3 regions of the Oerskovia gallyi genome follow, and region 3 is predicted to be linked to each of the others. Evidence: predicted binding sites of a transcription regulator. Region 3 holds the regulator's gene; each other region holds the start of a gene.

Region 1 (5,385 bases), on a different contig from region 3:
CGGAGACCCCGGCCCCCGTCCGGCGGCGGGGGGCCTCCGGTGCGTCCAGGTCGCTGTCGTGACCCAGGCCGTCACCGGAGGTCCGCCACGGCAGCGGAGCCGAGGCGACCCCGTCGACCCCGTAGCGGGCGGCGGCACGCGCGGGCACCTGGCCTGCTGCGGGCGTCGAGAGAGTCGTCATGATGGTTCCGCCGTTCTGCGCTCAGAGAGCGCCGTGGAAGGTCCGCGAGAGGACGTCGAGCTGCTGCTCGCGGGTCAGCCGCACGAAGTTCACGGCGTACCCGGAGACACGGATGGTGAGCTGCGGGTAGTTCTCGGGGTGCTCCATGGCGTCCTCGAGAGTCTCCTTCACCAGCACGTTGACGTTCATGTGGTAGCCGTCTCCACCGACCGATGCGTCGAGCAGACCGGCGAGGTTCGCGACCTGCTCGTCACGGGTGCGGCCCAGACCGCTCGGGACGACCGTATTGGTCAGCGAGATGCCGTCCTGCGCCTCGTTGTACGGCAGCTTCGCGACCGACAGGGCCGAGGCGAGCATGCCGTGCGTGTCGCGCCCGTTCATCGGGTTGGCCCCCGGGGAGAACGGCTCGCCCGCGCGGCGGCCGTCGGGAGTGTTGCCCGTGGCCTTGCCGTAGACGACGTTCGACGTGATGGTCAGGACGGACTGGGTGGGCAGCGCGTCGCGGTACATCTTGTGCGAACGGATCTTCGCCATGAACGACTCGACGAGCTCGACCGCGATCGAGTCGACACGGTCGTCGTCGTTGCCGAACGCGGGGTAGTCGCCCTCGGTCTGGTAGTCGACCACGATGCCGCGCTCGTCGAACACGGGCGTGACCGTGGCGTACTTGATGGCCGACAGGGAGTCCGCCGCGACCGCGAGACCCGCGATGCCGCAGGCCATGGTCCGCAGGACCTCCTTGTCGTGGAGGGCCATCTCGAGACGCTCGTAGGCGTACTTGTCGTGCGACCAGTGGATGCAGTTGAGCGCCTCGACGTAGGTCTCGGCCAGCCAGTCCATGGTCTTGTCGAAGCGGGCGCGGACGTCGTCGTAGTCGAGGGGCTGGCCCTCGGGCACGGGGGCGACGACCGGGGAGACCTGCTTGCCCGTGACCTCGTCCTTGCCGCCGTTGATGGCGTACAGGAGGGTCTTGGCGAGGTTGACGCGGGCACCGAAGAACTGCATCTGCTTGCCGACCGCCATGGGCGAGACGCAGCAGGCGATCGCGGCGTCGTCGCCCCAGGCGGGACGGATCTGCTCGTCCGACTCGTACTGGACGGCCGAGGTGTCGATCGAGACCTTGGCGCAGAAGTCCTTGAAGCCCTGGGGCAGGCGCGGGCTCCAGAAGACGGTCATGTTGGGCTCGGGAGCCGGACCCAGGTTGTAGAGCGTCTGCAGGAAGCGGAACGAGTTCTTGGTGACGAGCGGTCGACCGTCGTCGCCCATGCCGCCGATGGTCTCGGTGACCCACGTCGGGTCGCCCGAGAACAGGGAGTCGTACTCGGGGGTGCGCAGGAAGCGCACGATCCGCAGCTTGATGACGAAGTCGTCGATGATCTCCTGCGCCTGCTCCTCGGTGATGACACCGTTCGCCAGGTCGCGCTCGAGGTACACGTCGAGGAAGGTCGAGGTGCGGCCCAGCGACATCGCGGCGCCGTTCTGCTCCTTGACCGCGGCGAGGTAGCCGAAGTAGAGCCACTGGACGGCCTCACGGGCGTTGGTGGCCGGGCCCGAGATGTCGTAGCCGTAGGAGGCGGCCATCGCCTTGAGCTCGCCGAGCGCGCGGATCTGCTCCGCGTGCTCCTCGCGCTCGCGCACGATCTTCTCGCTGAACGGCTGGGTGTCGAGGTCCAGCTTGTCGAGCTTCTTGGCGGCGACGAGCTGGTCGACGCCGTAGAGGGCGACGCGGCGGTAGTCACCGATGATGCGGCCGCGGCCGTAGGCGTCGGGCAGGCCCGTGATGATGTGCGAGCTGCGCGCGGCGCGGACGTTGGGCGGGTAGATGTCGAACACGCCCTGGTTGTGGGTCTTGCGGTACTCGCTGAAGACCTTCTTGAGCTCCTGGTCGACCGGGTAGCCGTAGGTCTCGAGCGCGCCCTCGACCATGCGCCATCCGCCGTTCGGCATGATCGCGCGCTTGAGCGGGGCGTCGGTCTGGAGTCCGACGATGACCTCGGCGTCCTTGTCGATGTACCCGGGCGCGTGGGCCGTGATGCCGGCGGGCGTGTGCGGGTCGACGTCGTAGATGCCCTTCTCGCGCTCGGCGGGGAACATCTCGGAGAGCTTGGCCCAGATGCCGGTCGTGCGCTCGGTGGGCCCGGCGAGGAAGGAGTCGTCACCCTCGTACGGGGTGTAGTTGCGCTGGATGAAGTCACGCACGTCGACCGTGTCCTGCCAGGGACCTGCGGTGAAGCCGGCCCATGCGGGGACGGTCGCGTCGTCCTGGCCGCCAGTGGTGCTGCGAGCCTCGGAAATGCTGGTCATATCACTCTCCTCGACGTCCACACCGCGCTGCCTGCGCGGCGGGGGTAAAGACCTTGGTCGACGCGGGAAATCCGTGCCGTCCTGCCGTTCTCCTTCGCCCTTTCAGGCTACGACCTGCAGAGGGTGTCGGCGTGGCAAAGACGCTGTCACCTGGCTCACAGACCGCGGCGACGAATCGATGCTCGACGCCTCGAGAATGGCGGAATTCCAACCCTTCTACGCCCTTCAACATGCATCTAAGCGAGATCATTCCACCTTGTGACGGTCTTCACATGACCTTTTCATGGGAGTCCTTAGACCTCTCACTCGGGACCAAAGTCCCTTGCGGAACGCCCCTGCCCCCGCACCGTCCTCAGCTCCGCCTCGAATTCCCACCCTACGGGCGCCCGCGCACCGACGCAGCCGTCCCCACGGCCGCGGGCGGGAGAACACGTCGAGATGCCGCCCGTCGCCCCCCGGTACTGGGCCCGGGCCGGCGACGAGCGGCATCCTCAGGCGAGCTGTCCGACACGCCTCGAGGCCCCTATGCACGAGCCGGACGCCCCACTGCGTGCGAAGAGCCCCCCGCGCGTGTGAGACTGCCTCGATGCGAACCATGGGAGTCGAGGAGGAGTTCCTCCTCGTCGGGCCCGACGGCATCCCCACCGCCGTCGCGACCGAGGTCATCGAATCGTCTGGCACCACCGAGGTCACCGAGGGAGGGCTCGGGGCGTCGGGCGGCTCGCGCCCGGACCGGTCCGGCGGCGCCCCCGGCGGCGACCTCGAGCTCGAGCTCATGGAGGAGCAGCTCGAGACCGGCACGCACCCCTGCGCCGACCTGTCGGACCTCGCCCAGGAGATCCGCGACGGGCGCATCCGGGCCAACAAGGCCGCCGAGCAGCGCGACGCGCGCATCGTGGCCCTCGGCACGTCGCCCGTCCCCGTCTCCCCCACCACGGTCGGAAAGCTCCGCTACCTCGCGGCGCGCGCCGCGTTCGGGCTCACGGCACGCGAACAGCTCACGGGCGGCTGCCACGTCCACGTCGCGGTCTCGTCCGACGCCGAGGGGGTCGCGGTCCTCGACCGCATCGGTCCCTGGCTCGCCCCGCTCCTCGCGCTGAGCGCCAACTCGCCGTACTGGCAGGGCGAGGACAGCGGGTACGCGAGCTTCCGCTCCCAGGTCTGGTCACGATGGCCGACGGCGGGCCCGGCCCCGTCGTTCGGCACGCCCGAGGCGTACCGCGCCACGGTCGACGCCCTGGTCGCCACGGGCACGATCCTCGACACCGCGATGATCTACTTCGACGCCCGGCTGTCCGCGTCCTACCCCACGGTCGAGATCCGCGTCGCGGACGTGTGCCTCGACGCCGACACCGCGACCCTGCTCGCGGCCCTGGCGCGCGGGCTCGTCGAGACCGCGGCGCGCGAGGCCGACGCGGGCGTCTCGGCACCCATGCTGCACCCCGAGCTCCTGCGCACCGCCTCCTGGCGGGCCGGGCGCTCCGGGATCTCTGGCGACCTGGTCTCGCCCCTCACGTGGAAGCCCGCGACCGCGCACGACGTCGTGGGCCAGCTCGTCGCGCACGTGCGCGAAGCCCTCGTCGACGCGGGCGACCTCGACGCCGTGACCGAGCTGCTCGGACGGCTGTGGTCGAACGGCGGCGGCGCCGGACGCCAACGCACGTGGTTCGCGAGCTCGGGCGACCTGCGCGCCGTGGTCGAGCGGGCCGCGGAGGCGACGCTGGCCTGAGGCGCGACGGCCGCTCGGGGGAGCGGCGCCGTCGGGCCTGCACCGGAGCGCACGACGAGGGGCGCGGACCGTGCGGTCCGCGCCCCTCGTCGATCTCCCCGCCGTGCGGAGGTCAGAGCAGCGCGAGCGCCGTGAGCGCGTCGCGCGTGACGTCCTGCGCCGTGAGGCGGTGCGTGGCCTTGACCTGGTCGATCGACATGTGGTCCAGGAAGACCGTGGGCAGGCCCAGCGGGACCACGGGCACCGTGATCCCGGCCTCGACCGCCCGCTGCCCCAGGAGAGAGCCCACGCCGCCGTCGGCGAGGCCGTCCTCGATCGTGACCACGAGGTCGTGCTCGCCCGCGAGCTTCACGAGGGCGGACGGCATGGGCAGGACCCAGGTCGGGGACGCGACCGTGACGTCCACGCCGTGGGCCGCGAGCGCCTCCCCGGCCGCCATCGCGGTACCGGTCATCGACCCGACGCCCACGAGCAGGACCTTGCGGGCCGGGGCGGTCGAGGTCGAGGCGGTCTTCTTGGCCGGGACGGCGTCGTGGCGTGCGACGACGTCGACACCGTCGATCGTCTCGATCGCGGGGATCGGCGCGACGACCGCCCCCTTGGGGTAGCGGACGACCGAGGGCGCGTCGTCGATGTCGACCGCGTGGCGCAGCGCGTCGCGCAGCGTCGGCTCGTCGCGCGGCGCGGCCAGGTGCAGGCCCGGCACGATGCGCAGCATCGCCATGTCCCACATGCCGTTGTGGCTCGCGCCGTCCTCGCCCGTGATGCCGGCGCGGTCGAGCACGAACGTGACCCCGGCCTTGTGCAGCGCCACGTCCATGAGGACCTGGTCGAACGCCCGGTTGAGGAAGGTCGCGTAGACCGCGACGACCGGGTGCAGGCCCGCGAAGGCCATGCCCGCGGCCGAGGTCGCGGCGTGCTGCTCCGCGATGCCGACGTCGAACGTGCGCTCGGGGAACGCCTCGGCGAACGGCGCGAGGCCCACCGGGTGCAGCATGGCCGCGGTGATCGCGACGACGTCGGGGCGGCGACGACCGATCGTGACGATCTCGTCGGCGAAGACCGACGTCCAACCGAAGCGCGAGGGGGCCACCGGCAGCCCCGTCTCGGGGTGGATCTGCCCGACGGCGTGGAAGCGGTCGGCGACGTCCTGCTCGGCCGGGGTGTAGCC
Region 2 (5,385 bases), on a different contig from region 3:
GCCGGACGCACCAGGCGCGCTCCGCCGTCGGACCTTCGCGTGCCCGGACGCCGAGCAGCGCCCCCGCGCTGGAGGACGCGGGGGCGCTGCGAGCGGGACCGAGGCCAAGGGGGATGCCTCGGGCCCGTGGTGAGTGGCGCCACCCGGCAGGACGCGCCACCCGACCGTGACCCGTACCGCTCGGGTCGTCGTGCGGGCTACCGGCGTCCGGGCTGCTTCCCGGACGCCGGTGCCCGGATCACTTCGAGGGCTCGTCCGCGGCGGGGGCCGCGGCCTTCTTCTCGGCAGTCCTGCGGGCTGCCTCCTCGGTGGCCTTGCGCTCGGCGCGGACCTCTTCGCGGGTCGTGCCGTAGTACGCCGCGACCATGATGTCCTTCATGTCCTCGAGCATCGGCAGACGCGGGTTCGCGGGGGCGCACTGGTCCTCGTAGGCCCGCATCGACAGGGCGTCGAGGCCTCCGATGAACTCGCGCTCCGAGACGCCCTGCTCCTTGAACGAGCGCTCGATCCCGACCTTGGCGCGCAGCTCCTCGACGGCCCGGGCGTAGGACTCGACGGCCTGCTCGGGCGTCGAGGCCGGCAGGCCAAGGTGCTTGGCGATCTGCTGGTAGCGCTCGTGCGCGATGTACTTCTCGGCCTTGGGCCAGCCCGTGACCTTGGTCGGGATCTGCCCGTTGTAGCGGATCGCGTGCGGCAGGAAGATCGCGTTCGTGCGGCCGTGGACCAGGCCGAACGTCGAGCCGACCGTGTGGGCCATCGCGTGGACGATCCCGAGGAACGCGCTGCCGAACGCCATGCCGGCGATCGTGGCCGCGTTGTGCATCTTCTCGCGGGCCTCGGGGGCTGCCGCCCCCTGCGTGACGGAGGCCTCGATGTGCTCGAAGACCAGCTTGATCGCGTGCAGCGCCAGACCGTCGGTGAAGTCGTTCGCGTAGACCGACACGTAGGCCTCGGTCGCGTGCGTCAGGGCGTCGAAGCCCGAGTCCGCCGCGAGCTTCGCGGGCATCGTCGCGGTCAGGACCGGGTCGATGATCGCGACCGACGGGGTCAGCGCGTAGTCGGCGAGGGGGTACTTGTACCCGGTCGCGTGGTCGGTGATGACCGCGAACGGCGTGACCTCCGAGCCCGTGCCCGACGACGTCGGGATGCAGACCAGCTTGGCGAGGTCGCCCAGGGTCGGGAACTTGAACGCGCGCTTGCGGACGTCGAAGAACTTCTCGCGCAGGTCCGAGAACGCCATCTCCGGGTGCTCGTACTTGAGCCACATGACCTTCGCGGCGTCCATGGGCGACCCGCCGCCGATCGCGACGATCGTGTCGGGCTTGAAGTCGCGCATCATCTCCGCGCCCTTCTCGACCGTCTCGACGCTGGGCTCGGGCTCGACCTGGTCCATGATCTGGATCGAGACCTTGTTGGGCCGGCGGTTCAGGACGTCGAGGACCTTGTCGACGATCCCGATCTGGCTCATGACCTTGTCCGTGACGATGGTGACGCGCTCGACGTCGGGCATCTGGGTCAGGTACTGGATCGAGTTCGGCTCGAAGTACGTCTTCGGCGGGATCTTGAACCACTGCATGTTGTTGTTACGACGTCCGATCCGCTTGACGTTGACGAGGTTGACGGCCGACACGTTGTTCGACACCGAGTTGTGCCCGTACGAGCCGCACCCGAGGGTCAGCGACGGGATCAGCGCGTTGTAGATGTCGCCGATGCCGCCCAGCGCGGAGGGCTGGTTCCACAGGATGCGGACGGCCTTGACGCGCTGGCCGAACTCCTCCGCGATGTCCTTGTCCTCGGTGTGGATCGCGCCCGAGTGGCCCAGGCCGTCGAACTCGACCATCTGCTCGGCGAGCGAGATGCCGTGGTCGGTCGACTCGGCGCGCAGCACCGCGAGGACGGGGCTGAGCTTCTCGCGCGTCAGGGGCTCGGCGGGGCCGACCTGGCTGCACTCCGCGAGGATGATCGAGGTGTCGTCGGGGACCGAGAATCCTGCCTGCTCCGCGATCCACTGGGGGCTCTTGCCGACGATCGTGGCGTTGAGCTTGGCACCGGCGCAGTTCGCCCCGCCTGCCTCGACGCCGAAGATGAAGCGCTCGAGCATCGCCTTCTCCTCGGGGTTCGCGAGGTAGGCGTGCATGTGGGCGAACTCGGCGAGAGCCGCGTCGTAGATCTCGGCGTCGAGGATGACGGCCTGCTCCGAGGCGCACACCATGCCGTTGTCGAAGCCCTTGGACAGGACCACGTCGTTGACGGCGCGGCCGAGCTTGGCGGTCTTCTCGATGTAGGCGGGGACGTTGCCCGCACCGACGCCGAGGGCCGGCTTGCCCGCCGAGTAGGCGGCACGGACCATGGCGTTGCCGCCCGTGGCGAGGATCAGCGAGACGCCGTCGTTGTTCATGAGTGCCGACGTGGCCTCGAGCGAGGGCTGCTCGACCCACTGGATGCAGTCCTCGGGGGCGCCTTCGGCCACGGCGGCGTCCCGCACGATGCGGGCTGCGGCGACCGAGCACTTCTGGGCGCTGGGGTGGAACGCGAAGATGATGGGGTTGCGCGTCTTGAGCGCGATGAGCGACTTGAAGATCGCGGTCGAGGTCGGGTTGGTGACGGGGGTGATGCCCGCGACCACGCCGACCGGCTCGGCGATCTCGACGATGCCCGTGAGCTCGTCGCGCCCGATGACGCCGACCGTCTTGAGGTTGGCCATCGAGTTCGGCACGTGCTCGCACGCGAAGATGTTCTTGGTGGCCTTGTCCTCGAAGACGCCGCGCCCGGTCTCGGAGACCGCGAGCTGCGCGAGGCGGCCGTGCTCGTGGAGCGCCGCGACGGACGCCTTCTTCACGATGCGGTCGATGTCCTCCTGGGTGAAGGCGTCGTACTGCTTGAGCGCCTTGAGGCCACGGTCGACGAGGGCGTCGATCTCGGTGACTCCGGCGGGGGCCTTCACGGGGGCCTTGCTCGTGCTGCTCACGTTGCTCCTCCAGTGACCCGAGCGGCCGGGTCTGCGTGGTGTCTTTCCCTTGCTTGTGAATACTTTCACAAGGTACGGATAGATGCAAGTGATGTTCGATGGTGATCTCGGACGAGCCTCCCCCGCCCCCGCTCTCCCCTGGCATCTATGCATGCCCGGTCCCGCGGATCGGTCGCCTAGTGTGTTGGCATGAGTGCTGAGAACGTCGTGACCGACCCACCCACCGGACAGCCGACCACGCCGCACGACCCGTACCTGTGGCTCGAGGAGGTCGAGGGCCGCGAGGCGCTCACCTGGGTCCAGGGCCGCAACGCCGAGACCGCCGCGACGATCGAGGCCACGAGCGAGTTCGCCGCGACCGAGCAGTCGATCCGCGAGGTCCTCGACTCGGACGACAAGATCCCGGACGTCTCGAAGATCGGCGAGCACTACTACAACTTCTGGCGCGACGCGCAGCACGAGCGCGGCGTCTGGCGCCGCACGACGCTCGACTCGTACCGCACCCAGCACCCCGAGTGGGAGCTCGTGCTCGACCTCGACGCGCTGGGCGAGGCCGAGGGGCAGAGCTGGGTCTGGCACGGTGCGAGCGTCCTGCGTCCCGCCCCCGGCGGCGAGTGGCGCCACGCCCTGGTCGACCTGTCGCCCGGCGGCTCCGACGCCGACGTGACCCGCGAGTTCGACCTCGTCACCAAGCAGTTCGTCGCCCCCGAGGACGGCGGGTTCTTCCGCGAGGAGTCCAAGGGCGGGCTCGGGTGGATCGACGCCGACACGGTGTACGTCTTCACGGACTTCGGGCCGGGCTCGATGACCCCCTCGGGATACCCCCGGATCGTCAAGCGCTGGCGCCGCGGCACCCCGGTCACCGAGGCGACGGTCGTGTACGAGGGCGAGCCCGAGGACATGTACATCTTCGGCTGGCGCACCCACTCGCCCGGGTTCGAGCGCGACTTCGTCGGCCGCTCGATCGCGTTCTACGACAGCGAGACCTACCTCGTCCAGGACGCGGGCACGCCCGACGAGCACCTCGTCAAGATCGACGTCCCGCGCTCGGCCGAGGTCGGCGTCAAGCGCGAGTGGATGCTCGTCGAGCTGCGCGACGACTGGACGGTCGGCGGCACCACCTACCTCGCGGGGTCGTTGCTCGCGACCCGCTTCGAGGACTTCCTCGCCGGGGCGCGCGGCTTCACGGTCCTGTTCGAGCCCACGCCCACGACGTCGCTCGCCGGGGCCACGTGGACCGCGCACCATCTCGTGGTCAACGTCCTGGAGGACGTCAAGAACCGCCTCCACGTGCTGACGCCGCCCTCGTCGGGCACGGAAGCGGACGCCGACGCGCAGGGCCGTGGATGGACCCGCAGCGAGCTGCCCGGCCTGCCGACCATCGGCACGGTCGTCGTGGGTGCGGTCGACTCCGAGGAGAGCGACGACGTCTGGCTCGTGACGACCGACTACCTCACGCCCTCGACGCTCTCGCTCCTGACGGTCGGCGCGGGCACCGAGCCCGAGGTGCTCAAGTCGAGCCCCACCTTCTTCGACGCCGCGGGCCTGGTCATCGACCAGCACTTCGCGGTGTCCGACGACGGCACGCGCGTCCCGTACTTCGTCGTCGGGCGTGAGGAGCTCGTCCGCCCGGAGGCCGCCGGCGCCGCCGCCGGGACGGACGACGCCCCCGTGGGCGCCGCACCCACGCTGCTCTACGGCTACGGCGGCTTCGAGGTCTCGCTCACCCCTGGCTACTCGGGCGGGCTCGGACGGGCCTGGCTCGCCGACGGCGGCGTGTACGTCGTCGCGAACATCCGCGGCGGCGGCGAGTACGGCCCGTCGTGGCACCAGGCCGCCCTCAAGGCCAAGCGGCACAAGGCCTACGAGGACTTCGCGGCCGTCGCGCGCGACCTCGTCGCCCGCGGCATCACGACCCCCGAGCACCTCGGTATGGAGGGACGCTCCAACGGTGGGCTCCTCGCGGGCAACATGCTCACCCAGTACCCCGAGCTCTTCGGCGCCGTGATCGTGGGAGTCCCGCTGCTCGACATGCTGCGCTACACCCACCTGCTCGCGGGGGCGTCGTGGGCCGCCGAGTACGGCGACCCGGACGACCCCGAGCAGTGGGAGTTCATCAAGACGTTCTCGCCGTACCACCTGTTCGACGCCGAGCGCGAGTACCCGCCGGTGCTCTTCACGACGTCGACCAAGGACGACCGGGTCCACCCCGGGCACGCCCGCAAGCTCGCCGCGAAGATGCTCGCGGCCGGCAAGGACGTGACGTACTACGAGAACGTCGAGGGCGGGCACGGCGGCGCCGCGAACAACGCCCAGGCCGCGCACATGTCCGCGATCCACTACCGCTTCCTGCGCGAGCAGCTCGGCTGACGCCGGGCGACCGTTCGTCCGCACGACGCACGCGCAGACGCACGGAG
Region 3 (5,385 bases):
CACGGCGACGGGGTCGAGCAGGCGTTCTGGGACGACCCGCGGGTCCTGACCGTCTCGGTGCACCAGAGCGGCGCGACGCTGTTCCCCGGCACGGGGCACGCCACCGACACGGGCGGCCCCCGGGCCGCGGGGACGGCCGTCAACGTGGCCCTGCCGCGCCGCACCGACGGCTCGCGCTGGCTGCGGGCCGTCGACGCCGTGGTCCCGGCCGTCCTGCGGGCCTTCGAGCCGCAGGTCCTCGTGTCCCAGCACGGGTGCGACGCGCACGGTCACGACCCGCTGAGCGACCTCGACGTGAGCGTCGACGCGCAGCGTGCCGCCGTGCACTGGATCCACGAGCTCGCGCACGAGCTCGCCGGGGGGCGCTGGGTCGCCCTGGGCGGCGGGGGCTACTCGGTCACGTCGGTCGTCCCGTACGCGTGGTCGAACGTCGTGGCCGAGGTCGTGCACGCGCCCGTGGCCCCCTCGACGCCCGTACCGGGGGCGTGGCGGGACCACATCAGTGCGGTCGCGCACCGTGAGACCCCCGCGTTCATGGGCGACGGCGACGTCGAGTTCAGCGCGTGGGGCAAGGGGTACGACCCCGAGGACGAGGTGGACCGCGCCGTGGTCGCGACCCGCAAGGCGGTCTTCCCGCTGCTGGGGCTGGACGCACACTTCGACTGACCCGAGCGCCTACGGCAAGCGCCGGACCGTGCGGCCCGACGACGTCACCCGGCGTCGATTTCGGGCCACCCGCCGGGAGCAGGTAGTCTAGGAGACGGACTTTTTCTCGTGTTGGTCGGTTCCCGATCAGCCGTGGACCACCATGATCGGGGCGATCCCGATCGCACACCGATCCAGCATTGTGAGGACCCATGGGCTCCGTCATCAAGAAGCGCCGCAAGCGTATGGCCAAGAAGAAGCACCGCAAGCTGCTTCGCAAGACGCGCCACCAGCGTCGCAACAAGAAGTAGCAGCTCTGCGCGGTCACGCGCATGCTGTCGCGAGAGCCCGGTCCCCGCAGGGGTCCGGGCTCTTCGCATGCCTGGACCGATCCCGCCGTGCGCGCCCGGGCCGGGCGCCAGGGCCGGTCAGAGTCCTGCGCGGCCCTTGATCGAGCGCCGGATGGAGCGCAGCACGAGCCCGAGGACCCACGCGGCCCCGGCCCAGCTCGCGGTCTTGAGCCCCCGCCCCGCGACCCGACGGCGCCTGCCGCGGAACTCGCGGATGGGCCAGCCCACGTCCTTGGCGTGACGGCGCAGGCGCGTGTCCGGGTTGATGGCGCACGGGTGCCCCACGGACTGCATCATGGTCACGTCGTTGAGCGAGTCCCCGTAGGCGTACGACGACGCCAGGTCGATCCCGTGGAGCTCGGCGAGCTCGCGCACACCTGCCGCCTTGGCCCGTCCGTGCATCATGTCGCCCACGAGGCGACCCGTGTAGAGGCCCTCCTCGTGCTCGGCGACCGTACCGAGGGCCCCGGTGGCGCCGAGGCGGCGGGCGATGAGCTGCCCGATCTCGAGCGGGGTCGCGGACACGAGCCACACCTGGTGGCCGGCCGCGATGTGCTCGTCGAGGAGCTTCTGGGTGCCGGGGAAGATGCGCAGCGACAGGACCTGGTCGTAGACCTCCTCGCCGATCGCGACGACCTCCGCGACCGAGCGGCCCGCGACGAGGTCCAGGGCCCGGCTGCGCACCTGGTCGATCTGGCGCTTGTTCTCGCCGAGGAGGAGGTAGCGGGCCTGGTGGAGGGCGAACGTCACGAGGTCCGGCGTGGAGAAGAAGCCTCGCTGGTACAGCGCGCGGGCGAGGTGGAACGAGCTGGCGCCGCGGATGATCGTGTTGTCGACGTCGAAGAAGGCTGCCGTGGGATGGGTGGACCCAGGAGCAGACGTCGGCATGGCGTCCACTCTATCGGCGCTCGCAGACCCTCGCCGACGGCGTTCACCGGGCACGGCCGCCGGGGGGTCGGCGGAAGGGGGTGTCCGAGATGCGTAGGCTGAGGTCGTGAGCCCCGCAGATCCCGCCGCAGGACAGGTTCCTGAGACCGCCGCCGGACGTGACGCAGACCAGGTCGTGAGCGCGCCCGTGCGCGTCGTGCTCTACGGCCGCGTCGGGTGCCACCTGTGCGAGGAGGCCCGCGAGGTGGTGGGCTCCGTGTGCGCGGACCAGGGGGTGGGCTGGACCGAGGTCGACGTGGACTCCGACCCGTCGGGCGCGCTCGCGGCACAGTACGGTGACTACGTCCCGGTCGTGACCGTGGACGGCGTCCAGCAGGGGTTCTGGCAGGTCGACCGAGCGAGGCTCGCCCGGGCGCTCTCGCGGGGGCGCGCCACTGGCTGACGTTCCGCCGCGGGCGCCGAGCCTGGGATGATCCGAGACAGCAGGACAGCGAGATCGTCAACGATGACGACGACATGACGAAGCATGGGTGGTTCGGGTGGCAGAGACCCTGGGTGATACCGGCATTCCTGGCGCGACCGTGGCGCGCCTCCCCGCGTACCTGCGCGCGCTGCGCGACCTCGAGGGGCGCGGCGTCGAGACGACCTCGTCGACCGAGCTCGCGGAGCTCGCGGGCGTCGGGTCCGCGCAGCTGCGCAAGGACCTGTCCTTCCTGGGGTCGTACGGCACCCGCGGGGTGGGATACGTCGTCGACTCGCTCGCGACGTACATCACGTCCGCGCTGGGGGTCGAGGACGAGCACCGGATCGCGATCGTCGGCATCGGCTCCCTGGGGCACGCCCTCGCGAACTACTCGGGCTACGGCACGCGAGGGTTCGAGGTCGCGGCGTTGCTGGACGCCTCGCCGCACGTCGTCGGCACCGAGGCCGCGGGGCTCGTGATCGAGCACGTCGACGCGCTCGAGGAGGTCTTCGCCCGCGAGAACGTGACGATCGTCGTCCTGGCGACCCCGGCGCACGTGGCGCAGGACGTCGCGGAGAGGGTCGTCGCCGCGGGGGTGCGGGAGATCCTGAACTTCGCACCGCGCGCGCTCCAGCTTCCCGAGGACGTGATCGTGCGGTCGGTCGACGTCGGGAGCGAGCTGCAGATCCTGGCGTTCCACGCGCAGGCCAGGGCGCTCGCGAACCGGGGCCGGGGCGAGGAGGGCCGAGGGGCCGAGAGCGAGGGCGCCTAGGGGCGTCCGGACAGCGCAGGAGCCGGCGACCCGTCACGGGTCGCCGGCTCCTGGCACACCGGGCCGCGTCAGGACGCGGGGGCCGGTCGGGGGCGAGAGGCTCAGGCCTGCTTGATCGCCGAGAGGTCGAGCGCGATCTTGATCTTGTCGCCGACGAGCACGCCACCGGCCTCGAGGGCCACGTTCCAGGTCAGGCCGAACTCCTTGCGGGAGATCTCGGTCTCGGCCTCGAACCCGGCGCGCGAGTTGCCGTAGGCGTCGACTGCGGTGCCCGTGAACTCGGTCTCGAGCTTGACCGGCTTGGTCACGCCGTTGATCGTCAGGTCGCCCGCGATGACGAAGTCGTCGTCGTCGGCCTCGACGGCGGTCGAGACGAAGTTCCAGGTGGGGTTCTTCTCGGCGTCCCAGAAGTCGGCCGACTGGAGGTGGCCGTCGCGCCCTGCGTCGCCGGTGTTGACGGACTTGGCGTCGATCGCCGCGACGACGTTGGACGACTCGACGTCGTCGCCGATGTTCAGCGTGCCCTCGGCGATCGCGAGCGAGCCGCGGACCTTGGAGATGCCTGCGTGGCGGACCGTGAAGGTCGCCTGCGAGTGCGAGGGGTCGATGGCGTAGGTGCCTGCGGTCAGTCCGGCGGGAAGGGTCGTGGCCATGGGTGCTCTCCTGTGGAAGTCGTGGTGCGTATGCGTCAGGCGCGCCGTCCGACGCGCCATTAGTTGAAGATTCAACTTCATACGAACGCATCAACGCAAGCCCCCACCCCTCTATTCCCTGGTGGGCGGACCAGTTCTCGGATGGGAGACTGGGACGGTTGTTCGGACGGTGGGGGCGTGGCGGATGAAGGCGGAGATGACGGTTCAGCAGGACAGGCGCGCGGACGCGCCGCACGACGCACCCTGGCTCGACGAGGGACAGCAGCACTCGTGGCGCCAGTACCTCGACGGCACGGCGCGGTTCGTCGAAGCTCTCGGCAGGGACCACGAGGAGCACTCGGCCCTCACGCTCGGCGAGTACGAGCTGCTCGTACGGCTCTCGGAGGCCGGCGACCACACCATGCGCATGTCCGCACTGGCCGACGGGCTCGCCCGGTCCCGGTCCCGCGTCACGCACACCGTGCACCGCATGGAGCAGCGCGGCCTCGTCCGCCGCTCCGCGAGCGAGACCGACCGTCGCGGGGTGAACTGCGTCATGACCGACGCGGGGTACGCCGAGCTCGTCGCCTCGGCGCCGGGGCACGTCCGTGCGGTGCGCCGCTTCATGGTCGACGTCCTGACCCCCGAGCAGCTCCGCAACCTCGGCGAGGCCATGGCGGCGATCGCCGAGGCCTGCCGCCTCGCGGAGGAGCCCGAGCCGCGCTAGGCGCACGGGCTCGGGCGCGCGGGCGCTGTGTCCGGGAGCACGCCGCCTGCGTGCACCGTGCGGGCAGAACTTTGGGACACTGGTCCCCATGGTCGCAACCACGGTCCACCTCATGCGTCACGGTGAAGTCTTCAACCCGGACGGCATCCTCTACGGTCGAATCCCCGGGTACCACCTCTCGGAGCTCGGGCACACCATGGCGCGTCGCGTCGCGGGGCACCTGTCGGGCAAGCCCGCCGAGGGTGCGCCCGCGCTGCCCGACGACGTCACGCCCGAACCCTTCGACGTCGCCCTGGTCATCGCCTCCCCGCTCCAGCGGGCGCAGGAGACCGCGACGCCCGTCGCCGAGGCCTTCGGGCTGCCGCTCGGGACGGACGAGCGCCTCATCGAGGCAGGCAACCACTTCGAGGGGATGAAGTTCGGCGTCGGCGACGGCTCGCTGCGCCACCCCGGCCACTGGCCCTACCTGTGGAACCCGATGCGTCCGTCGTGGGGCGAGCCGTACAAGCAGCAGGTCGCGCGCATGCACGCCGCGATCCACGACGCCCGCGCCCAGGCCGAGGGGCGCGAGGTCGTGCTCGTGAGCCACCAGCTCCCCATCTGGATCTCCCGCCTGGCCTTCGAGGGCAAGCGCCTGTGGCACGACCCGCGCAACCGCCAGTGCTCGCTCGCGTCGCTCACGTCGCTGCGCTTCGACGGCGACCGTCTCGTCGGCATCCACTACACCGAGCCGGTCGCGGACCTGCTGCCCGGGGCTGCGAAGGTCTCGGGCGCGTGACGCACCAGCCGCTTCTCAGGTTGTGCCCAGGCAGGTGGGAGACAGTGCTGCCATGATCCGCCCCTTCCGTGCCCGGCCAGGTCGCGCCCGCGCGACCTCCGGGATCGTCGCGCTCGTCTCGCTCGGCCTG

The links. Region 3 encodes Rex, which represses fermentation and respiration genes when NADH is low (regulators of the CRP and FNR family bind a similar motif). Its sites were predicted from a motif close to CTTGTGAANNNNTTCACAAG; they were not measured.
Region 1: a site for Rex is predicted at 2,741-2,760, ahead of pflB (formate C-acetyltransferase). Genes of this name have one in related genera too.
Region 2: a site for Rex is predicted at 3,021-3,040, ahead of adhE (bifunctional acetaldehyde-CoA/alcohol dehydrogenase). Genes of this name have one in related genera too.

What each region holds. Positions count from the first base shown of each region.
Region 1 covers NZ_JACSQE010000016.1:71,255-76,639, reverse strand. Annotated here, with positions in the region: gene pflA (pyruvate formate-lyase-activating protein) at 1-181, opposite strand, end outside; gene pflB (formate C-acetyltransferase) at 203-2,485, opposite strand; gene H9640_RS17540 (carboxylate-amine ligase) at 3,072-4,214, shown strand; gene dxs (1-deoxy-D-xylulose-5-phosphate synthase) at 4,327-5,385, opposite strand, start outside.
Region 2 covers NZ_JACSQE010000018.1:38,956-44,340, forward strand. Annotated here, with positions in the region: gene adhE (bifunctional acetaldehyde-CoA/alcohol dehydrogenase) at 239-2,968, opposite strand; gene H9640_RS18275 (prolyl oligopeptidase family serine peptidase) at 3,158-5,338, shown strand.
Region 3 covers NZ_JACSQE010000013.1:82,550-87,934, forward strand. Annotated here, with positions in the region: gene H9640_RS15670 (acetoin utilization protein AcuC) at 1-666, shown strand, start outside; gene H9640_RS15675 (30S ribosomal protein bS22) at 858-956, shown strand; gene H9640_RS15680 (HAD family hydrolase) at 1,074-1,883, opposite strand; gene H9640_RS15685 (glutaredoxin family protein) at 1,990-2,325, shown strand; gene H9640_RS15690 (redox-sensing transcriptional repressor Rex) at 2,423-3,118, shown strand; gene H9640_RS15695 (YceI family protein) at 3,220-3,771, opposite strand; gene H9640_RS15700 (MarR family winged helix-turn-helix transcriptional regulator) at 3,968-4,477, shown strand; gene H9640_RS15705 (histidine phosphatase family protein) at 4,566-5,255, shown strand; gene H9640_RS15710 (TlpA family protein disulfide reductase) at 5,308-5,385, shown strand, end outside.